Regions from separate parts of the Exiguobacterium sp. BMC-KP genome, predicted to be linked through region 2. Evidence: predicted binding sites of a transcription regulator. Region 2 holds the regulator's gene; the other holds the start of a gene.
The links. The regulator LexA, encoded in region 2, represses DNA repair genes until DNA is damaged. The targets are predictions, from matches to a motif close to CGAACATATGTTCG.
Positions count from the first base shown of each region.

Region 1 (9,634 bases), on a different contig from region 2:
CTTAACAAAACAAACAGGCGTCATTGCTGATTATGCGTACTACGAACCGTCAAAAGCTCCTGCTGCTTTCTTTGCGATTCCCTATGTCGACCCAAAGACGAACAAACCACGTGGAGTTCTTGCGCTTCAGCTCGCCGGTGATCGAATCAATCAGATCATGAAAACAACGGCTGGACTCGGCAAAACCGGTGAATCGTATCTTGTTGGTGCCGATCAACGCTTACGCTCTGATTTCCGAGCGACAAAACAGACGGAAGTCGGCGAAAAACGGGTCCAGTCGACGCCAGTCAAACAAGTCGTTGCCGGTCAGACGAAAACGACAGAAACAACGGACACCGATGGTCATGAAGTCGTGACGTCCTTCACACCACTAAAAATCGCTGGTCTCAACTGGGGACTGATCACAGAAGTCCATACGGAAGAAGTGTTTGCTTCTTTATCTGATTTCGTACAAAAGCTATTGATTGCGTTAGTGGCGTTAATTGCTTTGGTAGCACTTGCTGCGATCCTCTTCACACGCACGCTCGTCCGACCAATTCGCGCGTTACTGCATAGTGCGGGCGCGATTGCCGAACACGATTTATCACAACCGGTCGTTGCGACGTCACGTGATGAGATTGGACAGCTCTCCCGTTTATTCGAGACAATGCGCCTCTCTTTAATCAATTTGGTACAGCGAGTCGATGCAATGTCACGGACGATTGATGACTCTCTCGCTGAGCTCGTCGTTGAAGCCGAAGAGACCGGACACGGAACAAAAGAGATGGCAACAGCAATGACTGGAATTGCCGCAACCGCCCAGCAACAGTCTGGCGCGTTTGATGGGCATACAGCGTCCTTACAATCCTTGACGGCAACAATCGAGCAGAACGCGCAAACGTCGGCTCTCGTCGTCGATAGCGCTAGTCGTTCAGAAAATCTTGCAACGACCGGACGTTCGGATCTCCATGCCGTTACGGAACAGATGCAATCGATTCAAAATGCGATTGATGAGGCTGCCGATAAATCACGTCGCGTCCAAATCGCTTCCGAGAATATCTTAGAGATCATCAGCATCATCGAATCGATCGCTAACGAAACGAATCTTCTCTCATTAAACGCTTCGATCGAAGCCGCACGTGCCGGGGAACAAGGCAAAGGATTCGTTGTCGTCGCACGCGAGATTCAGAATCTTGCCAACCAATCGAAACAGTCAATGGTTCGCGTCCAGGAAACAATCGATTCGATCCAACTGGAGACAAAACAACTCGAAGACGCCATGGCACGCGGAACCGTTGCCGTTCAAGACGGTGTCGTTCGCGTCACGGAAGCGACGCAATCGTTTGATTCGATCGTCACCCAGTCAAAAGGTGTCACTGTTGATATGGCCGCCCTTTCGGAAACGAACCGGGATGTCTTATCGACCGCTTCCCACCTCGTCGCACAAGCCGAACAGCTGCGTGCCGGAATCATCGCCAGCGCTCAAGACAACCAACATGCATCCGAGCAATCACTCGCTTTCAGCGAACGAATGGATGTCGTCCATACGCTGACGGAAGAGATTTATACGCTCTCCCGTGAGTTGCACGAGACGATCAACCGCTATACACTGGATTAAACTTGAAAGGAGACATGCCTCATGCCGACTCACTTATTCCTCTTTGGAGGCGGTCCTCCTTTTACACCGAACTTACGAACACGATTTGCTACATTAACGAACGGTGGACCGGTCGCGATTCTATACATTCCGCGGATCGGTAAGGACTGGACGCGTTACGCCTCGATCTATACGAAGCAGTTACAGGAAGATGGCATTTCGTCTTTCGTCCATCTGCCACTATCTGACGCACCAACAGACGGACAACTCGCGCAACTGAAACAGTGTCAAGGCATCATCATCTCCGGTGGCGAGACCGAATTGTATCAGCAATACTTGGTCGGTACACCGATCGGTGACATCATTCAGTCGCGTTTCGCAGATGGTGTTCCGGTCGTCGGTTTTTCAGCTGGTGCCCTCGTTTCGCCCGAACGGTGTATCATTCCGGAGATCGACCAACGCGACAATCGACGTCTTCGCTTGCCTGGTCTTGCCTTACTGAACGACGCGGTCGTCTGTGTCCATTACGAGACGTGGGGCGAAGCTGCCCATCTCGTGCAATCGTTTACGGAAGAAAGTGCAGACCGTGCTTTCGGACTTGCTGACGAAAGCGGGATCTATTTATGCGATCAGCAGCTCGTCGAAACAGAAGGAACCGATCCCGTCGTATTGTCGCGGAGTCCCGTCAGATGACAGCGATCGTTCCTGCCGTCAAAGGCATCATCATTCACGAGCAACGTCTCCTGATCGTCCGCCGGGCTGCTGCTGACTTCGGCGGTGGGACGTGGGAATGCCCGGGTGGCAAGATCGACTTCCATGAACTGCCAGTCGATAGTCTCGTTCGCGAGATAAAAGAAGAGACACAGTTGACGGTTACCCCGGAGCGTCTGCTCTATGCCTCGAGCTTCCTGACGCATCCCGATCGGCAAATCGTTCTCTTGATGTACATCTGTTCGACGCATCAGACGGACGTTCAGTTATCCGCGGAACACGACGCTTATCTCTGGGCGGACGAAACAATGATTCGTCAGTTGATCGCGCCGAATATCTTAGCTGATTTTGAACGACATGATGTATTTTCGTTACTGCATCGCTAAACACAACTGCCCCGCCTGACCAGTTGGTCGAGCGGGGCAATTTTTATTTACAGTAAAGGATCTCGGTAACAGACGACGCGATTCCGACCGGTTTGTTTGGCTTCATACAATGCTAAGTCGGCTTTCTGGACGGTCTCAAATACAGTCGATGCTTGATCGGATGAAGCGGCACCTAGCGATAACGTGACATGAAAAACGGGGTGCTCCTTATAAACGAAGTGTTGATCGGCGCAGGCAGATCGAATCCGTTCCCCCAGTCGTTCCGCTTGTCGAAGTGGTACGTCCGGCAACAGTAAGACAAACTCTTCACCACCGTACCGACCGACGACGCCCTGTTCTGGACAATACGATTGCAAGAGATGGCTGAGTTGTCGTAAAACGACGTCACCCCCTTCGTGTCCGTATGTATCATTGATTGATTTAAAATGATCGAGATCGAGAATGAGGACGGAGAAGACTGTTCCGTTCTGAGCGTACTCGGCTAACGTTTCATCTAGCTTCCGGCGGTTTCCCAGTTGCGTCAGCCCATCCGTTAAAGCCAGTTCCTGTTGTGTGTGGACGAACAAAAAGTGCTTCCTTAATTCCTGTAAGAAACGATAGGTGACGTAGCCACCAATCATGATGACGATGATATAGACGAGCGCAATCTCTAAAAACCGCTCGAACGTGTTCGTTAATAAATAGAGCGCCGGTAAGCTGTATGCGATCCCTGTTCCAAGCAACACGAGATAATCCTTCATCCGTTGAGCAGCGAACCGTCGATAAATCGTCGCTGTCACGAGTAACGCGACACAGATCAAGGTTGTCAGAATCAGTCCTTGGTATTCGCCAGCTGGTGTCACCGCAAATCGGGCGCCGATGATGAACAGCATCGTGATGCTACCGCTGACTAATCCGCCGTAAAAGTACGCCGTGACGAGCGCAACGAGACGCAAATCAATCTTTGCAACGTCATAGGAAATACTGTTAAAGATCAACAGGGCACCAATCACACCGGCGATACAACCGATCGCGAGTCGGACTTGTAAGGAAGAGTTAGGCGAGATGCGCTCGATCCGTCTTAGCGGTAAAAACGCAAACAGCAATGTCGCAATCAACAGTGAGAAGTTCAACAACAATGAATTAAGCAACGTAAGCACGACGACATCCTCCTCATTCCATTTCAGATGTTTACTCTATTCCCTCCAAATTACACATTCCCCTCTTTTTCCAAGGTTTTCAAACAAGAGGAGAGGGAATCAAACAAATATGTCTATCGTCTACATCATTAAGGGGGAATCTTTCATGGACCGTCAAGCTGAAAAACGAAAAAGTAAGATGCCATTCTTCATTATTCTCGTCATCGCTATCTTCGTCATCGTTGCTGCTGCGTTGATCATTTACGTCACATCCGAACCAAAAGAAGAGACACAAGCACTTATGACACACCTTGCGACTGTCTTACCGATTTACGTGAACTAGATTCACAAGACCTTTACACAAGCCGTACAACACCTTCATACATGTTGCGCCCCCTCCTTCCGATAGGTACACGGGAGGAGATGTTTTTTATGCTTATGAAAAAACGACTATTAGCACAACAACTAAATGGATGGCTGATTCCGATCGTTGCCATCGGACTAATTGTGATCAGCGGTCTAAGCGTTTACGCATCGTATCAACAATCCGTCGCAGCAACTGAGGAACGGCTGATGCGTGAGTTAACCATGTTCGACGCGAATGTCCGGGCAACGTTTCTTGCGTATCCGGATGACACCACAGACCGCTCGCGTGCCATCAAACGATTGCAACAGCAACAGCGAACCGACTTATCACTTGACGACTACACGGTTCGCTTTCAAAGCCTGAACACGAGTGAGGCGTTCCGACCGTTGACACTCGAACCGGCAAAACGAAAACAACTACAACAGCACTTAAAAACAGCCCGTACATATGCTTTTTCGAATCAAGACCAGTTTCTTGTCGCAATGACGATTCCGGAACTCGATGACGTCATCTTGCTGACGACTGATCGCGATAAATTAATCGCCCCTGCTCAAGATTTAGCTTGGACACTTGTCTGGGTCAGTTTGATTACGCTTGTCAGTATCAGCCTCTTGATTCGCTCACGAATTAGAAGACAACTCGCCCCGTTATCGAAACTCTCCTTACAGATTGAAGAAGCGCATGCGAAGCGATCGTATCGTCCATTAACACTCAAGACGACGACCTTTGAGTTACAACAGCTGACGTTTCAATACAATCAGTTGATGCAACAGATCGGAGATTTAACGGCTGAGATGCAACAAGCGAGTCAGGAGCTCGAATCCGTCCAGCCCCACTTTTCCTCACGCTTATCCGCGATGGATCAATCGGTCCAGGCCGTCGATGAAGTCGCCGGTTCTTTACTTGCGCAATCGTCGCAAATGGATCAGACAATCGTCGCCTCGACACGTTTGACCGCTCAAGGGCACGATGCGTTAAGTGAGATGCAAACGACACTTCTCAACAGCCAACATGCCGTAACCCGTTTTCAACAGACTGTTCAGACGAATCACACGACACTTGAGACCTTACAAGAGGAAAGCCAGTTACTGAAGGAACAATCCGCGGCGACAGAGCAGATTTTGCAACAGACCTCACATCTACAGCAGCAAATGGAGACCTCAATCTCACACATCCAACGTGTCGCTGAAGAGACGCGCCGCTTGTCACTGAACGCGCTGATTGAGGCAACCCGTGCCGGAGAAGCCGGTCGTGGCTTCACCGTCGTTGCCAAGGAAGTCGAAAAACTCGCAATCGATATCCGAATGAGTACAGATCATATCCGGCAGGTCAATCAGACCTGGACGACAGGACTCAATCAAGTCGAACAAGCCCTCTCGCAGATGACGGAACGTTTTCTCTCAACATCGCAACAGCTCGAGACGGCAACGGCACACTTGCAACAGATGCTGACTGAAGCGACGACGATCGAAACGACACTGGGTACCGTGGAACACCAACGTCAAATCGTCGCAGATGTTCAGTCGAACATGCAGGAACATCTGCAGTCCGTTCAGCAGTTGATGTCGGAGCTCTCTTCTTACAGCCAAGTCCTCGGTGATCAAATGCAACACCACGTCAACCAGCAGACGGAACTGAAGACACATAGTGCGGTACTCGAGTCACGCATCAGTTCGTTGCAACAGACCGTTCGCTCGAGTGAATCGCCATCTTAACAAAAGGAGCGCCTCCCATCTCTGGTAAGCGCTCCTTTCCTCTGTTCTCAGCCGATATAACGTGCTTCCTTTTTATCGATGATATTTCGAATCCGGTTCTCCGTCACCTGATACTGCTCTGCCAGCTGACGAATCGTCTTCCCTTTTTCATACTGCGCGCGAATCGTTCGAATCTGAAACGATGACAGCGTCACATGTTGACCTAACAAGAGATCAAACTCGCCCAGCAGTTCAGTATACTGTTGATCGATCGAAGGCAGGACGTCTAAGTTCGATAACTGATCGTCAGCCCGTTTGCCGTTGCGCCGGACGAGTTTCGCTTCCGTGACGTCAGCCGTTAGAAAAGCTTGTGCAACGAGTACACCGACCTGGACGCGTTCTCCTCGACCACGTTGATAAAGCGTGACTTTCCGGTATCCTTCCCGATTGAGTCGCGGACGGAGCAAGACACCTTTTCGTCGTTGCTGGACACCGCGACACGTCACAATCGTTCGGTCGAGCGATCTTACGCGACCTAGCGATGAGACTTCATATATACCTACATAGCCGATGACGGCTTTCCATTGTTCTTGCATGGTTGTCCTCCTTCAGACAAGGACACGACGGGACTTCATACTTGAATTATATCAAATTACGAACAAACGTTCTAGTGATGTCACTCGTCGGAATGTGCTATTATTAGCAGAAAAAGGAAATGAGGTTCGTCTATGAAATTTGTCTTGTTACTCGGTCCCCAAGCGGTCGGAAAGATGACGATCGGTCAGGAAATCGAACGATTGACGGAGATGAAAGTCTTTCATAACCACCAGACGATCGACCTGTTATTGCCTTATTTTGATTTCTCTGAACCCGCACATCACCGCTTAAAGGATACGATCCGGCGCGAGATGTTCAAGGAAATGGCGAACAGTTCGCTCGAAGGTGTCCTGTTTACATTCCTCTGTCTATTCGGCGTCGAAGGTGGTGGTCTCGAGTTCATTGAAGAGACAGTCGAATTATTCGAACAAGCGGGTGCTGACGTCTATATCGTTGAACTCGATGCGCCGGTCGCAACACGCCTGCACCGGAACACGACCGAAAACCGATTGACGCACAAAGTAACGAAGCGTGATCTCGCTGCTTCTGAACAGGACTTACGCGAGACGGCGGACGGATACCGGACATGTTCGCTTCCAGGTGAACTACCGGACGTCAACTACCTCTTCCTCGATACGGAACAGTTAAGCGCGCGTGAGAGCGCTGAAGCGATTTGCGACCATTTCAACTGGTCCAAAACAACGGTCTAATCATAAACGAGCCCCGTCCTGCTCAAGCAGGCGGGGCTTTAATGATAGAGTTTGCGTTCATATCGATTCGCCTGCAACTGAAATCCGTTCCGACGCCAGACCGCCGCACTGCCCGCTTCGCCGTAAACATACGTCAGTAATAACGTCCGTGCGAGATACGACAAAATCGACGTCAACGCTTCTGTAATGTATCCGTGCTGATCATCCTCATCCGTCGTCGTGTAACGTAAGGTTCCGGTCGATCCATTCCATGTGAAGGTAATCGTCCCTACGATCGTTTTCTCACGCAACGCATGCAACGTCCATTTACAACCCGATTCTTCATCCGTTGCTTCGACAAACAATCGTGACGTCGTAAAATCCGGATGTCGTCCTTTCATTCAGCTCTCCTCCTCGACCTCAAACGTTGCTGTCGCGTAAACCTCTCCGTTAATTAAAATCGTTAATGTATGTGTACCAGGATAATGGACACGCGTCGTCATGTTCCGAAACGATTGGCGTCGTTCAACTTGTAAGACACCTTTGACTTCCCGCTCCCGCAGTTGAAACACCTTCCGACTCGTTCCACGTTGTTTGACGTAATCGATCGCGTATTCAAGACGCAGACGTTGCTCGACGGAACTGTTTACTTGAAACGAAAACTGTAACTCTTGACCAATCGTCACTGGTGAGACGACCAAGTCCGTCACCGCGACCTCACCTTGCGTGACGTGTCCGAACAACTGTAACACTTCTGGATTTCCGCGCTTCAGTAACGTCCGCGAAGCATGGCGTAAAATCCAGTCTGTATTCGGATCTGTTCCTAAGTGACGTTCGATTCGCTCGATCAGGTATTCCGGATGTGTCTTTGAAATATCGTTCAAGTGATTGGCGACACTTTTTCGGACGTAAAGTGACGGATCCTGTAGTAAGGCGTCAAGAATCGGTAACGCCGGACGCGGATCAGCAATCAAACGCGGAATCGCTTGTCCCCACGGCAGACGCGGGCGTGTTCCTTCAGACGCTAAGCGCCGGACGTGTTCATCGTCTGATGTTGTCCATTTGAGTGCCTGGTCGAGATATCGTTCCTGATCGACAAGTAGAAAACGCCGAACGGCGAACTCCGACGTCGAATGTTGCGTCAACTTGGCAAGTATCTCTATCGCAAGCGTCCAGTCAGAAAGGTCTGCCGTTCGTTCGACATACTCTGGAAAAACAATTCCCGGTAGCCCAGTAAACTGCGGTGCGAGTCGCTCTAGCTCCGACACCGAGTCCGGAAACGGTGGCAAGATCGTCTCCAGCGTCTCCGCCACACGACGGACACGTTGTTTAAACGCGAGTTCTTCCCAGTCTCCCTGCTCGACTCGTCTTCGAAAATCCGGTACATCGACCGCTGCTCCTAAGCGGTCGAGCCAACTCGGTGAAAATACATCTTTAATCAAACTCATCCTTCATCCAGTCCTCTCTGTGTGCGCTCCAGTTTGAGCAATGTTTCCTTGCGTGCGAGTCCACCCGCGTATCCACCTAAATCTCCATTCGTCCGAATGACCCGATGGCACGGAATGACGATTGCCAGTTGGTTCGCTCCATTCGCTCGTGCGACGGCACGAACAGCAGTCGGTTGACCGATCCGGATCGCCAGCTCTTGGTACGAGATCGTCTCCCCACTCGGAATCCGCTCGAGTTCTTCCCAGACGCGGCGTTGAAATGGTGTCCCGTACCGCATCAGTGGCGTCTGAAACGATACCGGCTCTCCTTTGAAGTAACGACGGAGCTCCGCTTCGATCTGTCCAAAGACCGGTGATTCCCCGGGAACGATGACAGCGCGCGCTTTTTGACGTAATTGTTCGATTTCCCGCTCCAGTCCACGTCGGTCGACGAACTCGAGCAGATGTAAGAGTTGATCGTCGGCAATCGCCAGCATCGAACCGAGTGGTGTATCAAGCCATTTCGCGCGTAAGACCTGCCCGTCAAAGCGCGACGGTGCCTGCCCGAGAATCCGTGCTGACGCCTCACGAAAACCACTACTCGATTCATAACCTCCAGCCAACTGCCCTTCGATGATCGGCTTACCGGTCCGGATCTCCTTCATCGCAAGCCCCATCCGTCGTGCCCGAGCATATGCGACGAACGTCATTCCGAAGCGTTTCTTGAACTGGCGGCGTGCCGTTGATTCATCGAGACCAAGTGCTCGAAAATCGGCTTCCTTGAATCGTTTGTCTGGTTCTGCCTCGACCGCTTCGATCAAGCGTTGAATCGTACCATGATCGCCGGGATAAGCAAGCGGATGACAACGACGGCACGGTCGATAAGAGGCAAGTAATGCCTCTTGCGCCGTCTCAAAAAACTCACAGTTCTCTGCTTTCGGTTTTCGTGCCGGACACGTCGGACGGCAAAAGATGCCGGTCGTCTTGACACCAACAAAAAACGTTCCTTCGTACGTCGCGTCCCGGCGAACGAGCGCTTCATAATACGTGTGATGTTCCATCGCCTTCC
Region 1 covers NZ_LGIW01000014.1:159,663-169,296, reverse strand. The annotation lists gene ADM98_RS04785 (methyl-accepting chemotaxis protein) at 1-1,597, shown strand, start outside; gene ADM98_RS04780 (Type 1 glutamine amidotransferase-like domain-containing protein) at 1,619-2,269, shown strand; gene ADM98_RS04775 (NUDIX hydrolase) at 2,266-2,673, shown strand; gene ADM98_RS04770 (GGDEF domain-containing protein) at 2,721-3,812, opposite strand; gene ADM98_RS17450 (hypothetical protein) at 3,958-4,134, shown strand; gene ADM98_RS04765 (methyl-accepting chemotaxis protein) at 4,230-5,873, shown strand; gene ADM98_RS04760 (NUMOD4 domain-containing protein) at 5,921-6,448, opposite strand; gene ADM98_RS04755 (AAA family ATPase) at 6,581-7,159, shown strand; gene ADM98_RS04750 (GNAT family N-acetyltransferase) at 7,198-7,539, opposite strand; gene ADM98_RS04745 (DNA alkylation repair protein) at 7,540-8,586, opposite strand; gene ADM98_RS04740 (bifunctional transcriptional activator/DNA repair enzyme AdaA) at 8,583-9,626, opposite strand.
Region 1: ADM98_RS04760 (NUMOD4 domain-containing protein) is a predicted target of LexA. The motif match lies at 6,508-6,521, and genes of this name have one in related genera.

Region 2 (9,634 bases):
TCATCATGTATCGACGAGCGATATAGAAACCAAGGGCGACACCTGCTACCAAGCAAAGAAGGGCAATTAAAATCCAAATCCATGTAGCCAAGTTGCTTCCTCCTCTAACTTAAAACGTCGCTTTTTACTATACTATAATTCCAATTGTTTGCATAGATGATAATAGATGAAAAACGAGCCCGACGTAAGAACGGACCCGTTTTTCCAGAAATGATTATCCGAGTTGCTTGACTGTCGCTAAAACGTTCTCAACAGACATACCGTATTCTTTCAAGAGGAAGTCTCCAGGAGCAGATGCGCCGAAACGATCGATTCCGATAACTTGTCCTTCTGTTCCTACATATTTGTACCAACCGAGTGAAGCACCTGCTTCGATCGCTACACGTTTCGTGATGTGTTTTGGAAGAACCGATTCTTTGTACTCTGCTGATTGTGCTTCGAATACTTCCCATGATGGAAGAGAAACGACAGCTGCTGATTCACCAAGTTCTTTTTGCGCTTCGACAAGAAGGTGAACTTCTGAACCTGTACCGAGTAAGAGTGTATCGGCTTTCGTGACGTCACCAGCGATGACATAACCACCTTTTTCAGCGCCTTCTGTCGTCGTACCTTCAAGTTCAGGAAGACCCTGACGAGTCAAGACGAGAAGTGTCGGTTTGTCTTTTGCTTGAACCGCTGTTTTCCATGCTGCGATTGTCTCTTTTCCGTCTGCTGGACGGTAGATCGTGACGTTCGGCATTGCACGGAAGCTCATCAAGTGTTCGACTGGCTCGTGTGTTGGACCATCTTCACCGACAGCAATCGAGTCATGCGTCAAGACGAAGATTGATGGAAGACCCATTAATGCAGCGAGACGGACCGCTGGACGAAGGTAATCCGAGAAGACGAAGAATGTCGCACCGTAAGGAATGACGCCACCGTGAAGTGCCATACCGTTGACAGCTGCTGCCATTGCGAATTCACGTACACCGAACCAGATGTTGCGACCACTTGGGTCGATATCGAAGTCTGCTTCGCCTTTGAGCATCGTGTTGTTTGATCCCGCAAGGTCAGCTGAACCACCGAACAATGTCGGAACGTTCTTCGCAAGGCCATTCAAGACTTCACCGCTCGTTTGACGCGTTGCTTTTTTCGACGACAAGTCGTATGTCGGAAGGTCTGCTTCCCAGTTGCTTGGCAATTCGTTTGCGATCGCGCGAACGAGTTCAGCATGCAATTCTGGGTGAGCTGCTTCGTATTGTTTCATCGTCTCGTTCCATGCGTCTTCTGCAGAAGCACCACGTTGAACGATGCGCTCGTCAAACAATGATTTGACTTCTTCAGGGACGTAGAACTCTTCATGATCCCAAATGTAGCTAGCTTTCGTCAACTTGATTTCTGCCTCACCAAGTGGTGCACCGTGAGAAGCGGACTTCCCTGATTTGTTCGGTGAACCGAAGCCGATGACTGTCTTAACTTCGATCAATGTTGGTTTTGTCGTCTCTGCTTGTGCCGCCGCGATTGCTTTCGAAATCGAATCGATATCCGTTCCGTCTTCTACGCGAATGACTTGCCAGTTGTACGCTTCGAAGCGTTTCTGGACGTTTTCAGAGAATGATTTATCGAGATCTCCGTCAAGTGAGATATCGTTTGAATCGTACAATACGACCAATTTCCCAAGACCAAGGTGACCTGCAAGTGAAGCGGCTTCAGCTGAAACGCCTTCCATCAAGTCCCCGTCTCCACAAATTCCGTATGTGAAGTGATCAACGACGTTAAGGTCGTCACGGTTATATTTTGCTTCAAGATGACGCTCTGCCATTGCCATACCAACTGCCATCGCGATCCCTTGACCAAGTGGACCAGTCGTCGCATCTACACCAGCCGTGTGGCGATATTCTGGGTGACCTGGCGTTTTAGATCCCCATTGACGGAATGATTTTAGATCTTCCATTGATAGATCATATCCCGATAGGTGGAGGAGTGAGTAGAGAAGCATCGAACCGTGTCCGGCTGAAAGTACAAAACGGTCGCGGTTAAACCATTCTGGATTTTTAGGGTTGTGGTTCATATGATCCGCCCAAAGTGAGAATGCCATCGGCGCTGCTCCCATTGGCATACCTGGGTGACCCGAGTTCGCCTTTTGTACGGCATCAATCGATAAGGTACGAATCGTATTAATTGCTAATTGTTCTACTGTCGTCATGTTCGTCAAAACAATCATCCTCTCTCTTTTTCACAAATTCCTACTTATTTTAGCATACTCTCAAATGTGATACAACTTTTCTAAATAGTATGTCACATTAAAATGAATGCGCTATCTATAGCCGTTCTATCGACTCATACAGGATGTCTGAATCGATGAAAGCTCCCTATTAAGATGTATTGCTATCGTACAATGTTTCCTAATCCAAATACTCCATAAAAAAAGAGGGTCCGCTTGCGCGAGACCTCTCTTTTATAGAAGAAACAAACGATTATTGCTTGTTTCGTTCTTCTTCTTGTGCTTGTTTCAACTTCTCTGGTGTAACGTCTGTACCCTCTTCGTCGACGATCTTCATGCCCATGAGTTGATTTTTAAACGATCCACGGAACGCTGCGAGATAGGCCGCACGTAGTTCTTTTTGCTCTGCCGTTTCCGCTTCTGTTAATGGCTCGACTTTTGATTTATTCGCTAAAGCGTTGATTCGATCTAATTGTTCTTGTGATAACATGGAATCCCTCTTTCTGTACGACTCAAAATTGAGTTGTTCAATTGTATCCTTACTTTAAAAGAGCCCATAAAAAAAAGCAAGTTAACCGCGTCAGTCGACGGGTTACTTGCTTCTCATTCCGAGCTAGGTGTCAGTTCACGGTATTCGAGGTACCGACGATTGACGGTGGCTTTTGAAATATCATGCCCCATACCTCTTAAGGTGATTGCAATATCAGAGAACGTCAAACCAAGTTCTCGAAGACGAACGATTTCTTCGATTGGTACGTCTTTTCGACTACGTCCAGCGTTGTCTCCTTGGCGATTGAGATTACGTTCTGGTCGAAACCCTTGTTCCACAGCTCGGCGCATGCCACGAGCGATTTTTGCATTATGCAATTTGCGTTGATATTCTTCAACGAGTGAGACAATCTCAAGCACCATCGCCTCTGCATCAGCAAGCTGATATTCGCCATCGGAATCAAGCGTCATCAGTCGAACACCATGCTTTTTAAATGTATGCAAAATAGCAATTTTCGCATTCCCTCGCCCAATTCGTGTGTCATCCGTCACGAGAACCGCATCTATCGCATCACGTGTCACATGATCAAGAACAGTTAGCATCCCTTCACGATCAACATCGTATCCACTCTCTTTTTCAGAGACGACATCTACGACATCAAATCCTTTTTGAGATGCCACCTTCGAAAGTTCCATCCGTTGACGTTCAATCGAACTATCTTGTGCTTCTTTTTCAGTCGACACCCGACAATAAATCACGACCTTCATCGTACCTCACATCCCTGTTCGTTCTTTCACAACTTTTCCATTCTGTCATTGTTGTGCGATTGGTACAACGATTTTGCTTTTTGAGATGACATGTTTTGTCTCGACATCATTATTTTTGATCAACCAGTTGACATATTCTTCGTCTGACATTGAACCGTCGTTATAGACTTCAGCAATTTGTTCGACCGTAGCGTTCTCATCGACCGTTACGGACGCTGTCATCAGTTGCGCGACCTTTTCATCCGGACGTGGTATGAGTAAAAAAATCACGAAAGCAACACTTAAAGCATAGAAGAGAATAGAAAAAGCATGAGTACGAATCGTATGAATCATCATGAATCCCTCCAAATATGAAATGAATGAGTTAGAATAAATGTTCGCGGAACAATTGTTCGCATAACTCATAATAAACACAGAACCCGTGTTCGGTCAACACAAAATGTCGAACAATTGTTTGTACGCTCATTTGTTCTATGTTATAGTGAATCTAGAAACATATATTCTTACATTTCAAACTTCAATCCAGAAAGAGGTGGCAATTCGTATGCGGAAAATGTCTAAGCGCCAACAAGAGATTCTCGACTACATCGTCTCTGAAGTGAAACTGAAGGGGTATCCACCATCAGTTCGTGAAATCGGAGAAGCAGTCGGACTCGCGTCTAGCTCGACGGTACACGGTCATTTGGATCGACTCGAGAAACGGGGAATGATTCGCCGTGACCCGACGAAACCACGTGCGATTGAGATATTGCTTGATAAGCCTGAAGAAATCACGGAAGCCATCGTCCATGTTCCCGTCATTGGGAAAGTCACAGCTGGTCTTCCGATTACAGCGATTGAAAATATCGAAGAACAATTCCCGCTCCCTGCACATTATGTAGGTAACGAGACAGTCTTCATGTTAACGATCGATGGTGAATCGATGATTAATGCAGGTATTCTTGACGGCGATCGTGTCATCGTGCGCCAACAAAACACAGCAGAAAACGGAGAAATCGTCGTAGCTATGACCGAAGATAGCGAAGCGACGGTGAAACGGTTCTTCTTAGAAGATCAACAGGTACGTCTACAACCAGAAAATGACTCGATGGATCCGATGTATTTCGATAATGTCTCCATTCTTGGTAAGGTAATCGGCGTGTATCGGACGATTCATTGACGGAGGGACCAGTTACGACTGGTCTTTTTTCATGCCTTCAGGAAATGTACATGATACCGTCAATACCATCGCGCTGACGGGTTACGTTGCGTATTCGGTCGCAACGCAACAAACCGATTGGTTACCGACCGCCATTGGTATCGCTGTCGGTACACTTTGGCTGTCGCCCGACCTTGATTTAAAATCAGAACCGTATTATCGCTTTGGACCGTTTCGAGTCCTATGGATGCCTTATGTGAAAATCATGCCCCATCGCTCGATTTGGTCACATGGACTGATCATCGGAGATATCATCCGACTTCTATATAGTGCTGCTATTTTGATTCCACTACTATTTCTAAGTCTGTATTTTCAAATTCTTGATTCGGCAACGATTGATTCATGGTTCGCTTCTCTGCCTGCTTTTATCATCGGCATCATGGTAGCGAGTACGATTCATATCCTACTAGATTATTCCAGTAGCTGGTTTCGACCTAAAAAAAGAAAGAAGCGTCGCCGTTAACACCTCTTATTACCTGTTTACAGGTAGGAAGAGGTGTTTTCTTATCCATTTTACCGTATCTTTAAACATCAAAATAAAAAATTTCCATTCCTATATTTCAATTATTTGTATTGAAAACGTTCTCAATTCGGAGTAATTTAAAGTAGAAAGGCCATTATCTGCTTTAATCCAAAGGGAGGGTTTTTGCATGAATAACTTTGTACTAGAAATGATCGGTACGATGATCCTCATCCTACTCGGGGATGGTGTCGTCGCCGGTGTCGTCTTGAAAAAGACGAAATCGGAAAACAGTGGGTGGATCGTCATCACGTTCGCTTGGGGTCTTGCCGTCATGACAGCAGCATTCGTTGCTGCTGAGAGCGGAGCACACTTGAACCCCGCATTAACAATTGCACTTGCTTTGAACTCTGATTTACCGTGGGCAGACGTTCCGATCTACATTGCTGGACAACTTGTCGGAGCTTTCATCGGCGCCATTCTCGTTTGGCTTCATTACATGAAACATTTTGAAGCGACTGATGATCAAGCTGCAAAACTCGGTGTGTTTGCAACAGGCCCAGCGATTCGTCATACGCCATCGAACTTGATTTCTGAGATCATCGGGACATTCGTTCTTGTCTTCGGTATCTTGGCACTCGGTTTAACAACATTCGGTGACGGATTAAAACCACTCATCGTTGGTTTACTCGTCGTCGTTATCGGTCTATCACTCGGTGGTACAACAGGATACGCTATCAACCCGGCCCGTGACCTTGGACCGCGTATCGCACACGCCATCCTACCGATTCCAAACAAAGGTTCTTCTGACTGGGGATACTCATGGATTCCAGTTGTTGGTCCAATCATCGGTGGAGCAATTGCCGTGCTCATTTATCAATTGATTTACTAAGACCACATTCCACTAACACATAATGCTCAAGGGGGATTTCGAAATGGAAAACAAGTATATCCTAGCACTCGACCAAGGTACGACAAGCTCACGTGCGATCATCTTCGACCACGATGGGAAAATCGTCAACTCGGCACAACGGGAATTCAAACAATACTTCCCGCAACCAGGTTGGGTCGAGCATGATGCCAACGAAATCTGGGGGTCGATTCTTGCTGTCATGGCAGAAGCACTCGGAACTGCAGATATCAAACCTGAGCAAATCGCCGGAATCGGAATCACGAACCAACGTGAAACGACAGTTGTCTGGAATAAAGAAACAGGCAAACCAGTCTATCACGCACTCGTTTGGCAATCGCGTCAAACGTCTGGTATTTGTGACGACTTAAAAGAACAAGGTTTGAACCAGAAGTTCCGTGATAAAACAGGACTCCTGATTGATGCCTACTTCTCCGGCACAAAAGTTAAATGGATCCTTGACAATGTCGAAGGTGCACGTGAGCAAGCAGAAAATGGTGAATTACTCTTCGGTACGATTGATACGTGGCTCGTATGGAAACTGTCTGGTGGAAAAACACACATTACAGACTATACGAATGCTTCACGGACGTTGATGTACAACATCTACGAACAAAAATGGGATGAAGAGTTACTCGATATTCTCGGTGTTCCGGCTTCAATGTTGCCAGAAGTTCGTCAGTCGAGTGAAGTTTATGACAAAACGGTACCGTATCACTTCTTCGGTTACGAAGTGCCGATTGCTGGTATTGCTGGTGACCAACAAGCAGCACTCTTCGGTCAAACGTGCTTCGAAGCCGGTGAAGGAAAAAACACATACGGAACAGGTTGCTTCATGCTCATGAACACGGGTGAAAAAGCCGTTTCTTCTGATCATGGCCTTTTGACAACAATCGCTTGGGGTGTTGATGGGAAAGTTGAATATGCGCTTGAAGGTTCGATCTTCGTCGCTGGTTCTGCAATCCAGTGGCTCCGTGACGGTCTACGCATGCTAAAACATGCGAAAGACTCAGAAGGTTACGCAGCGAAAGTCGACTCAACAGATGGCGTTTACGTCGTTCCTGCCTTCGTTGGTCTTGGCGCACCATACTGGGATTCAGATGTTCGTGGTGCGATCTTCGGCTTAACACGCGGAACGGATAAAGAACATTTCGTTCGCGCAACGCTTGAGTCACTTGCATACCAAACACGCGACGTCTTGACAGCAATGGAACAAGATTCTGGTATCGAACTGAAGACACTTCGTGTCGACGGTGGTGCTGTAGCGAATAACTTCTTGATGCAGTTCCAATCGGACATCCTCGGCGTTCCTGTCGATCGTCCGCAAATCAACGAAACGACAGCACTCGGTGCAGCATATCTTGCTGGATTAGCCGTTGGTTACTGGAAAGATAAAGCGGAAATCAAGCAACAATGGAAGCTCGATCACCAGTTCAAACCAGAGATGAAAGAAGACGATCGTGAACAACGCTATGCTGGATGGCAAAAAGCAGTTGAAGCGACAATGGTCTTCAAACCATCGAAATAAAACAATTAACCCGGTCCCTTTTGCAGAGGGACCGGGTTTTTGATATCTTGTAGAAAATTGAGCGAGAGGTGTATCATGCATTCTACTTATTCTGATCAACAGTTAAAAGAACACATTCAGTTTGCGCTTGATGGCAACATCACGCATGAAGAACTAGCAGATTGGTGTTATCGCTATATGACAGACGTGTACCACAACGATCATTACTATATCGCAACCGACGGACGTGGGAGCTATCCGTTAGGTAAGCAAGCGGCTGAAGTAGTAAACGATATCGATGCACAATGGGATCTTTATCTTGCTAACAGTTATTCTCTAAATGAATTACAGACCATTGATTTAGCTACAATTTGTTTGCCTAGAGAGTGGTTAGAAAAATGGCTCCAGTCGTTTTGATTCATGAAACACTCATCTACGTTTTAATACAAATAAAAGTAATTGAAATAAAATCCCCATCGCCTACTTGCAAAGGGGATTTTATTACTTATTTGCTAAACTCTTTTTTCAGCCCGTCTTCAATCTCGTCAACGGATTTGGACTGACCGCTTAGGACTGCCGCTAAAAACGCACCTTCGACGAGCGGTGCGTCGATAAACCGAATCGTCCGTTCCCCACTGTATAATTCAAGGGCTAGTTCCGTATTCATCGTCGCAGAACCGATATCCGTTAAGACGACTCCATCGTCGTCTAACGTATTCAGTGTCTCTTCGATGCGAGTAGCGTCCGTTCCAATACTACCATCCTCAAGACCTGCTGCGAGCAAGACCGGAGTATCCGGTGCCATTTCTGCTAACAGTTCCTTTAATCCCGTCGCGAGTTTTTCACTATGGGAAACAAGTACAAGATTAACCATGGAGCACCTCCGCGATTTCGCTTAGTAACAGAGCACTTGATAGACTGCCTGGGTCCTGAACACCTTCCGTCGCTTCACCGAAGTACGACGCGCGACCTTTCGTTGCGACACGTGCTTTTGTATCAGCAAGCGCTTGGTCGATTGCTGCTTTCAAGTCCCCTTCTTGCGAAAGTGCTTCTTGGAATGGCGTCCAAATGTCAACCATCGTTTTTTGACCGAATTCTGATTTCCCGCGCGATTTAATGCCTTCAGTCGCCTCGTGGAAAGCATCGGCAAGCTCTGTTCCTTCGATTTCTGTTTTTCCTTTAAATGCACCGGCAAACTTAACGAATGCTGTTCCATATAAAGGGCCGGATGCTCCACCGACTGTTTTGATCAGCGTCATTCCGACTTCCTTGGATAATGCGCCTAAATCTTCGTACTCTCCATGTTCCTCAAGCGTCTTTTGAACGGCTTGGAACCCTCGTGACATATTAATTCCGTGATCCCCATCGCCGATTTCTCGGTCAAGATCCGTCAATTCATCCTTGTGCTGTTCAATCTGTTCTGCTGCTTTAATAAGTGCGCTTCGCAACTGTTCCGTCGTCAACTTCATCTTAGTACACCCCGTTTATCTAAATTAGAATCCAATCGCTTTCGTTTCTGCGTCGAGATAGCCAAGCAGTTCATCATCCACTGGTAGAAGCGTAATCGAGAAACCGTGCATCTCGAGCGACGTCATATAGTTTCCGACGAACGAACGGGCAATCTCGTAACCATGCGCCTGAAGTTCTTCTGCGACGTATTTATACGTGATATACAGCTCGGATTCTGGCGTTCCGCCCATCCCGTTCACCATGACCGCAACTTTTTTATCTGGCACTTCTTTCGTCAGACGATCGAGCAACTCTTTGACGATTGCATCAACGGAAGCGACCGCTTTTCGTTCGAGTCCTTTTTCGCCATGAATCCCGATTCCAATCTCCATCTCGTCATCATGAAGTTCAAACCCTGGTTTCCCGCTCTCTGGCATATAGCATGGCGAGAGCGCCATTCCGATTGAGCGAACGCCATGAATGACCTTTTCAGCGACTGCTTTGACTTCACTTAGTGATTTCCCTTCTGCAGCAGCAGCGCCAGCAATCTTATGAACGAAAACAGTCCCTGCAACTCCACGACGGTCCTCTTCTTTTTTGATGGCAATGTCATCGTTGACGATGACCGTATCAACTTCGATATCCTCAAG
Region 2 covers NZ_LGIW01000015.1:432,284-441,917, reverse strand. The annotation lists gene ADM98_RS07750 (YneF family protein) at 1-91, opposite strand, end outside; gene tkt (transketolase) at 215-2,185, opposite strand; gene ADM98_RS07740 (DUF896 domain-containing protein) at 2,457-2,693, opposite strand; gene ADM98_RS07735 (YneB family resolvase-like protein) at 2,807-3,460, opposite strand; gene yneA (cell division suppressor protein YneA) at 3,506-3,793, opposite strand; gene lexA (transcriptional repressor LexA) at 4,005-4,619, shown strand; gene ADM98_RS07720 (metal-binding protein) at 4,651-5,121, shown strand; gene ADM98_RS07715 (MIP/aquaporin family protein) at 5,309-6,010, shown strand; gene glpK (glycerol kinase GlpK) at 6,054-7,556, shown strand; gene ADM98_RS07705 (hypothetical protein) at 7,614-7,952, shown strand; gene dhaM (dihydroxyacetone kinase phosphoryl donor subunit DhaM) at 8,041-8,409, opposite strand; gene dhaL (dihydroxyacetone kinase subunit DhaL) at 8,402-9,004, opposite strand; gene dhaK (dihydroxyacetone kinase subunit DhaK) at 9,029-9,634, opposite strand, start outside.